2 regions of the Pseudoalteromonas sp. PSi26 genome follow, and region 1 is predicted to be linked to the other one. Evidence: predicted binding sites of a transcription regulator. Region 1 holds the regulator's gene; the other holds the start of a gene.
The links. The regulator MetJ, encoded in region 1, represses methionine synthesis genes. The targets are predictions, from matches to a motif close to TAGACGTCTAGACGTCTA.
Positions count from the first base shown of each region.

Region 2: a site for MetJ is predicted at 1,615-1,632, ahead of metK (methionine adenosyltransferase). Genes of this name have one in related genera too.

Region 1 is NZ_JBHNYT010000009.1:62,684-67,100, reverse strand. Features, by position in the region: gene metL (bifunctional aspartate kinase/homoserine dehydrogenase II) at 1-1,067, opposite strand, end outside; gene metB (cystathionine gamma-synthase) at 1,073-2,302, opposite strand; gene metJ (met regulon transcriptional regulator MetJ) at 2,502-2,822, shown strand; gene ACFI34_RS11535 (malic enzyme-like NAD(P)-binding protein) at 2,891-4,132, opposite strand.
Region 2 is NZ_JBHNYT010000002.1:142,276-146,692, forward strand. Features, by position in the region: gene ACFI34_RS02685 (hypothetical protein) at 1-198, opposite strand, end outside; gene metK (methionine adenosyltransferase) at 362-1,513, opposite strand; gene tkt (transketolase) at 1,819-3,810, shown strand; gene ppnP (pyrimidine/purine nucleoside phosphorylase) at 4,158-4,417, shown strand, end outside.

The DNA.
Region 1 (4,417 bases):
ATGTTTGCTCTACCCTCAAAATAACTAACAACCTTATATGTTGAAGCAGAGGGGACAACTAAATAAGTTTCACCATTTTGACTAAAGTGATGAATGCTGTGTTGAATAAGCTGGCTAACATCTGCGACTTCGCCTTCGGCCAGCTTTTCAACTGTTAATAAATCGATGTTGTTTAACGTGGTAATAAAACGCTTTTGCTTTACATTTCCTTCTTTAACTATATCTGTAGGCGTTGCTTGCACATCAAAACTACTTCGAACGGATAGTTTTATATCACTGTTTCTTAAAGGAGAAAGCGTTTTAGCGTGTAAAACGGGATTACCTAATCGCGCTAATAGATTAGCTTGACCTCTACATACTTTATTGTATTTAACCGCTTTACTAACTTTGCGAGGATCTGTGCTGTATACACCTTGTGTATCAGTCCAAATACACACCTGCTTAGCATGGCAGTAATTAGCAAGTAAGGTTGCACTATAGTCACTCCCATTGCGGCCAAGTGTAACCGTATCACCCAACGTATTTGATGCAATAAAGCCTGTGACAACATTAATGCAGCCTGGGGCTATAAACTTCGCACATTGCTGCGCATTTTGGGTATGTAACAATTGCCCATTATTTAATGTAAAAAGTGTTCGAGCATCAAGGTCACAAGCATTAATATTTAATTGCGTAAGGTAAAGCGCCAATAAGCGTGCAGACCAGACCTCACCATGAGCAAGCAAGGGAGCCTCTTCCAAGCCTTGGTTTTTTATCAATTCACTAATCGCTGTTAGTTCACTATGCAAACGCGTTAAAGCAGTTCGCTTAAGATCTGCATGGAGTAACTGTGTGATTAAATCAGTTTGATGATTATTTAATTGCAGCAATATATCGGCAACGACATGCGTATCTTGTTGCTGATAGCTTTGCCATAACTTCACCAAAGTATCGGTTGTTTTTCCCGCCGCAGATACAACAACACAATCGCCCGGCTGAGTATGCTCTAAAATAATACTCGCAACCCGCTCATACCGTTGAGCCGAACTAAGGCTTGAACCACCAAATTTATGTACTGTTTGTGTCATATTGTTCACCAAAGCGCTGGATGAGCGGCACTTAATTTAATGTCACCGCCAGCTCCTTTGTTTAAATTTGCTTTACTGCCTGGCTTTACAAGCTGAAACACGCGCTCTAAATCAGCTAATAAGTCGTTTATATCTTCTATACCTACTGAAACTCGAATAAGTGTATCGCCCACTCCCGCTTCAAGACGAGCTTTAGGCTCCATGCCAGCATGGGTCATGGTTGCAGGATGGCATATTAGGCTCTCTACTCCGCCCAAAGACTCTGCTAAGCTAAAGTCACGTAAGCTGGTTAAAAACGCAGCAGCATCGTTTATGTCACCTTTAATATCAAAACTCACCATGCCACCAAAGCCTAGTTGCTGCGCTTTGGCTAATTCATGCTGTGGGTGTGATTCAAGACCAGGGTAATAAACTTGGCGAACAAATTCCGATTTTTCTAAATATTTAGCAATCGCTAATGCGTTTTCTTGATGCTGCTTTAAACGCACATTTAGTGTTCGCAACCCACGCAATGTTAAATAACTATCAAATGGCGCACCTGTAATACCTATATTATTTGCCCACCATGCCAGTTCATCGCCCAGCTCTTGTGAAGCAGCAATCACTGCTCCACCTACTACATCTGAATGACCATTGATGTACTTGGTGGTGGAATGTACAACTATATCAACACCAAATTTAATAGGGTTTTGTAATGCTGGTGATAAAAATGTGTTATCGGCAGCGACTAAAGCACCGCACTGCTTAGCAACATCGGTTATTGCTTTAATATCAGTTAAACGTAGTAATGGGTTACTTGGTGTTTCTATCCAAATTAGCTTAGGTTTAATTGCTAAAATTTTATCTATACTTTGTGCTTGTGTTAAATCTAAAACTTCTAGCTTGAGCAAACCGCGCTTTTGCAGTGAAGTAAATAAACGATAGCTTCCGCCGTAACAATCATGTGGGATCACTAACGTATCGTCATGATTCAGGATTTGCGTAGCCAAATGAACGGCAGACATACCCGTGGCAGTAATAATACCGTGTGCGCCACCTTCAAGCTCAGCCAAGGTTTCGGCTAAAATATCACGATTGGGGTTACCACTTCGCCCGTAATCGTATTGACGCTTTGTATCAAAGTCGGCAAACGAATAGGTGGTTGATAAGTAAATAGGTGCGACAACTGCGCCATGATGTTTGTCTGCTTCAACACCACTTCTTACTGCAATGGTTGCTTTATTTTTTTCGCTCATATTCGTCACCTATTTAATTTGGATGTTTAGACGTCCAAAAGAGTAATTTATCTTATTAAAGATGTCAAAACATTTAAAGCTCTAGATGGCTAAACAACTAGTATTTGACTATCTTTTTTAAATCGATAGAATTTCACGCATATTCATATGCATTGTAGTGCATATGAGCAATTATTAATCTGAGGCGACGATACATCTTATGGCTAAATGGAATGGTGAGTATATTCACCCATACGCAGAACACGGGAAAAAATCAGAACAAGTAAAAAAAATTACCGTTTCAATCCCACTAAATGTATTAAAGGTATTAACGGACGAACGCACGCGTCGTCAAATTAATAACTTACGTCATGCAACAAATAGTGAATTACTTTGTGAAGCATTTTTACATGCATTTACCGGTCAACCTTTGCCTAACGACGACGACTTACGTAAAGACAACGCCGAAAAAGTGCCTGAAGAAGTGAAAAAAATAATGCAAGAAATGGGGCTAGAAGTGCCTGTTTTAAACGAAGACTAAACGTAATTTAGACACAAAAAAACCTCAACTAATTGAGGTTTTTTTGTGTCTAAATTACGACTTAGTCGTTATTCCATATAGTTTTCTGGTAAATCAATTTGTGCAACACCTGACTCTACAGCAGCTATTGCAACCGCTTTTGCAATGCGTGGTAATAAACGAGGATCCATTGGTTTTGGAATAATATACTTATCACCAAACTCCAGCTTATCAACACCCGCAGCCGTCAGTACTTCAGCAGGTACAGGCTCTTTGGCAATACTTCTAATCGCTTCTACAGCTGCAATTTTCATTTCATCATTTATTGCACTGGCGCGTACATCAAGAGCACCGCGGAATATAAACGGAAAACACAGTACATTATTAACTTGGTTAGGGTAATCTGATCGACCCGTTGCCATAATTAGATCGTTTCGAGCAGAATGAGCCAGTGCAGGATCAATTTCTGGATCTGGGTTTGAACAAGCAAACACAACTGGTTTTTCTGCCATTAATTTTAAATCATCGGCAGCTAATAGATTAGGTCCCGATACACCAACAAATACATCTGCATCTTCAATAACATCTTGCAACGTGCGCTTGTCTGTATTGTTAGCAAAAAGTTTTTTGTATTCATTTAAGTCATCACGACGAGTATGAATAACACCTTTACGGTCAAGCATATAAATGTGCTCGCGCAAAGCACCACACTTAATTAACAGCTCCATACAAGCAACCGCAGCAGCACCGGCACCCAAACACACAATAGTCGCATTTTCGATAGACTTGCCTTGCACCTCAAGTGCATTCAACATACCCGCAGCTGTTACAATGGCAGTACCGTGCTGATCATCATGAAATATCGGAATACTGCAGCGCTCAATCAATGCTTTTTCTATTTCAAAACACTCTGGTGCCTTAATATCTTCAAGGTTAATTCCGCCAAACGTGTCAGCAATATTAGCAACTGTATTAATAAAGTCTTCAGTAGTGCGGTGTTTTACTTCAATATCAATAGAATCAAGGCCAGCAAATCGCTTAAATAGTAATGCCTTACCTTCCATTACGGGTTTTGAAGCAAGTGGGCCTAAATTACCTAAGCCTAAAATTGCAGTACCGTTAGTGATAACCGCAACCATATTCCCTTTGCCTGTGTATTTATAAGCGTTTGCAGGGTCTGCAGCGATTTCACGCACGGGTTCTGCAACTCCTGGACTATATGCTAATGCGAGATCTTTTACCGTTTCAGCAGGCTTTGTTAGTTCAATGCTAATTTTTCCTGGAACGGGGTGCGAATGATAGTGTAGTGCTTGTTCACGAAAGTCTGACATAACGCGATTGTATCCTGCAATTAAAGTAAAAGTGAGAGGTGAAGTTTAGGCTACGATACCCTTATTATTTTTAAATTCCAAGCAATATCAGGTCTATCCTGTTATATGCTAGTTCGATTAATTTTAAGAGGTTTTTCAATAACTTTTGTAAATTATATCGACACTTTATAAATAAAAATTCATCCAATAACGAATTCTAAAGGCACATTTGTTCTTTCATTATTTTTTATAAAATATCTTAATAAAGTCCTATAAAAATAAGCAAAAATAGACTTATTCACATAC
Region 2 (4,417 bases), on a different contig from region 1:
AATACCCATTCCAACAAGTAGCTTAGCTTGTTTTAACGCTTTGTTTTTATCGCTAGGCGCAAATAAAGGCTTACCTTTAAAAAATAAGGCTACTTTTTCTTCTGAGATCTTTAGTTTTGCCGCCAGTGTTGTACACGCTGTTTTTGTGTCAACGTTATCAGCGAGTCCAGCAAACATAACACGAAAGTTATCGGTCATTTAAATATCCCTAAAGCTTTATAATTAAATGAGTATATACCTAAAGTATAAAAAAGTTCGAGGACCAATTAATAGTTATTTTTTAAACTATGAATTAGCCATGCGTTACATAATTGCTAGCTATAAAAAAGGCCCTTAAAAGGGCCGTTTTTTTGCTTTAGTCTTAAAGACCGGCTGCTGCGCGAAGTGCGTCAGCTTTATCTGTGCGTTCCCATGGGAATTCATCACGGCCAAAGTGGCCGTAAGCTGCAGTAGGAAGGTAGATAGGGCGCTCTAAATCAAGCATTTGAATTAAGCCGTAAGGGCGTAGGTCAAAATGTTCACGAATTAATTCGATTAAACGTGCTTCTTCTAACTTACCAGTTCCAAACGTTTCAACACTGATTGAAGTAGGCTCTGCAACACCAATTGCGTAAGATACTTGTAATTCACACTTATCAGCAAGGCCAGCAGCCACTACGTTTTTAGCCACGTAACGTGCAGCGTATGCGGCTGAGCGGTCAACTTTTGATGGATCTTTACCAGAGAAAGCACCACCACCGTGACGTGCCATACCACCGTAGGTATCAACAATGATTTTACGGCCTGTTAAACCACAGTCACCCATTGGACCACCAATTACAAATCGGCCTGTTGGGTTAATAAAAAACTTAGTTGCGCTTGTGATTAGTTCAGCAGGAAGTACTGGCTTGATGATGGTTTCCATCACCGCTTCAACTAAATCGTTTTGAGAGATGTCTTCGCTGTGCTGAGTTGACAGAACAACTGCATCAATACCTACTGGTTTACCGTTTTCATATGCAAAAGTAACTTGAGATTTTGCATCTGGACGTAACCAGTTAAGCTCGCCGCTTTTACGCACTTGCGCTTGACGTTGAACTAAACGGTGAGAATACGTGATAGGTGCAGGCATTAACACTTCAGTTTCGTTACATGCGTAACCAAACATTAAACCTTGGTCACCAGCGCCTTGTTCTTCTGGGCTAGTACGGTCAACACCTTGGTTAATGTCTGGAGACTGTTTACCAATGGTGTTCAAAATTGCACACGAGTCAGCATCAAAACCCATATCTGAGTGAGTGTAGCCAATTTCACGTACTGTTTTACGCGTAATCTCTTCTATATCAACCCATGCGCTAGTCGTGATTTCACCACCAACCATAACCATACCTGTTTTCACGTATGTTTCGCACGCAACGCGGGCATGAGAGTCTTGCTCTAGGATAGCATCAAGAACCGCATCAGAGATTTGGTCGGCGATTTTATCCGGATGACCTTCAGAAACAGATTCAGAAGTAAATAAATGTTTTGCCATTGTAATTATGCTCACAAATATTGCGCTTCACAAACGTCGGTATTAGCGCTAAAAAATTAAGGGGCGTATTTTATCTAAAACGAAACACCTTGCATAGTGTTTTTACGCCTAGACGTCTAAATTAAATTAGTTATGACATAATGGTCTTAAAAAATATTCATAATACCTCATTTTTATAGGGTTTTTAATTGCACACAGCCCCCACAATAAGTAAGAATGGTTGCTATAACAGTGCCCATATAATTTGAGTACATAAACGAACACATAAATACCCGCGCAAATATATATATAAGGTAGGAGAATTCATGCCATCTCGCAAAGAACTTGCAAATGCTATTCGCGTCTTGTCAATGGACGCAGTACAAAAGGCCAAATCTGGTCACCCTGGAGCCCCTATGGGCATGGCTGATATCGCAGAAGTATTATGGCGCGATTATCTAAAACATAATCCATCAAATCCAGATTGGGCAGACCGAGATCGATTTATACTGTCAAACGGCCACGGTTCAATGCTAATTTATTCTCTACTACATTTAAGTGGTTATGACTTACCACTGGACGAAATTAAAAACTTCCGTCAAATGCACTCTAAAACACCAGGCCACCCAGAATACGGTTATGCGCCAGGTATCGAGACTACTACGGGCCCACTAGGCCAAGGGATCACAAATGCGGTAGGCATGGCAATTGCTGAAAAAGCGCTTGCGGCACAATTTAACCGTGAAGGTCACGACATTGTTGACCACCACACTTACGCATTTATGGGTGATGGTTGTTTAATGGAAGGCATTTCGCATGAGGCCTGTTCGCTTGCCGGCACATTAGGCCTAGGCAAGCTGGTTGCTTTTTGGGATGACAACGGTATTTCTATTGATGGTGAAGTTGAAGGCTGGTTTAGCGATGACACACCAGCGCGTTTTAAAGCGTACGGCTGGCACGTAATTAGTGACGTTGATGGCCACGATAGCGATGCAGTAAGTGCTGCAATTAGCGAAGCAAAAAGCGTGACTGATAAACCAACACTAATTTGTTGTAAAACAATCATTGGTTACGGTTCACCTAATAAATCGGGTAGCCACGACTGTCACGGTGCACCACTTGGCGATGACGAAATTAAAGCATCGCGTGAGTTTTTAGGTTGGACGGGCGATGCCTTTGAAATTCCTGAAGACATTTATGCACAGTGGGATGGAAAAGCTAAAGGTCAAGAGCTTGAATCAAGCTGGGACGAAAAGTTTGCAGCCTATGCAAAAGCATACCCAGAGCTTGCAGCTGAGTACAAACGCCGTACAAATTCAGATTTACCTGCCGACTGGGCTGAAAAGTCACAAGCGTATATTGAACAGTTACAAGCAAATCCGGCAAATCCAGCATCTCGTAAAGCGTCACAAAATGCATTAAATGCATTTGGTCCATTATTACCAGAATTTATGGGTGGCTCTGCCGATTTGGCAGGTTCAAACTTAACAATTTGGGAAGGCTCTAAAGGCCTAACAGCAGACGATGCAAGTGGTAACTACGTTTACTACGGTGTACGCGAGTTTGGTATGTCGGCAATTATGAACGGTATTGCACTTCATAAAGGCTTTATTCCTTACGGTGCAACGTTCTTAATGTTTATGGAATACGCACGCAACGCGGTTCGTATGGCTGCATTAATGAAGCAACCAAGCATTTTTGTATACACGCACGATTCAATTGGTTTAGGTGAAGACGGTCCAACTCACCAACCAGTAGAGCAAATTGCCAGCATGCGTTTAACGCCTAACCTTTATAACTGGCGCCCGTGTGACCAAGTTGAGTCAGCAATTGCATGGCAACAAGCTATTGAACGTAAAGACGGTCCTACATCGTTAATATTCACACGCCAAGGTCTTGAGCAACAGGCGCGTGACTCACAACAGTTAAGCGACGTCAAAAAGGGTGGTTACATCCTTAGCTGTGACGGCAACCCAGAGCTAATTATTATTGCAACCGGTTCTGAGGTGCAATTAGCTCAAGATTCAGCTACTGAATTACGCAGCCAAGGTAAAAAGGTACGTGTTGTATCTATGCCATGTACTGATGCATTCGAAGATCAATCGCCTGAGTACAAAGAAAGCGTATTACCAGCAAGCGTTTCACGTCGCGTAGCGGTAGAGGCAGGTATTGCTGATTACTGGTACAAGTATGTAGGCCTAAATGGCGCCGTAGTCGGTATGACCACCTTTGGTGAGTCTGCACCAGCTAACGAGTTGTTTGAGCACTTTGGCTTTACGGTTGAAAACATTGTAAGTAAAGCAAACGCACTTTTTTAATCGTTTTTGATTAAATAAGTTAAGTAACTTAAAAACCCGCCAATGTGCGGGTTTTTTTATGCCCACATATGAAACAACTTCATCTTATACCAATCCGCTTAATTAAGTGATCTATTTTGAGGATAGATAAACGTGTTGATAGCTAGGCAAAAAATTCGTTATTTAGTTGTTCTGAATGAGGATTTTTTAACGCAGATAGCGACACTTTTAGCCCCTAAAAATGATTAAGTATTATTGCGAATTGGTATTAAGCGTTACTGCTTTTCTTGCATGAAAGTAAGCTATCAGGCAAGGTAGTGCGATAAAATTTATAAATAAAGATCTTTAAATTAATAGCAGGAGCTAAAATGTCTCAGTTTGAAAATGTCAGCGTAGTTAAAAAGGCCAACGTGTATTTTGACGGTAAAGTGTCAAGCCGTACGGTTGTATTTAGCGATGGAACTACCAAAACATTAGGCTTTATGCAGCCGGGTGAATTTGTATTCGATACCAGTAAAAAAGAACTCATGGAGTTGTTAGGCGGCCAGTGGGATATTTTATTACCAGGGGCAAGCGAGTGGAAAACGTTTTCTGCGGGCGAGTCATTTAATGTAGACGCTAACGTAAG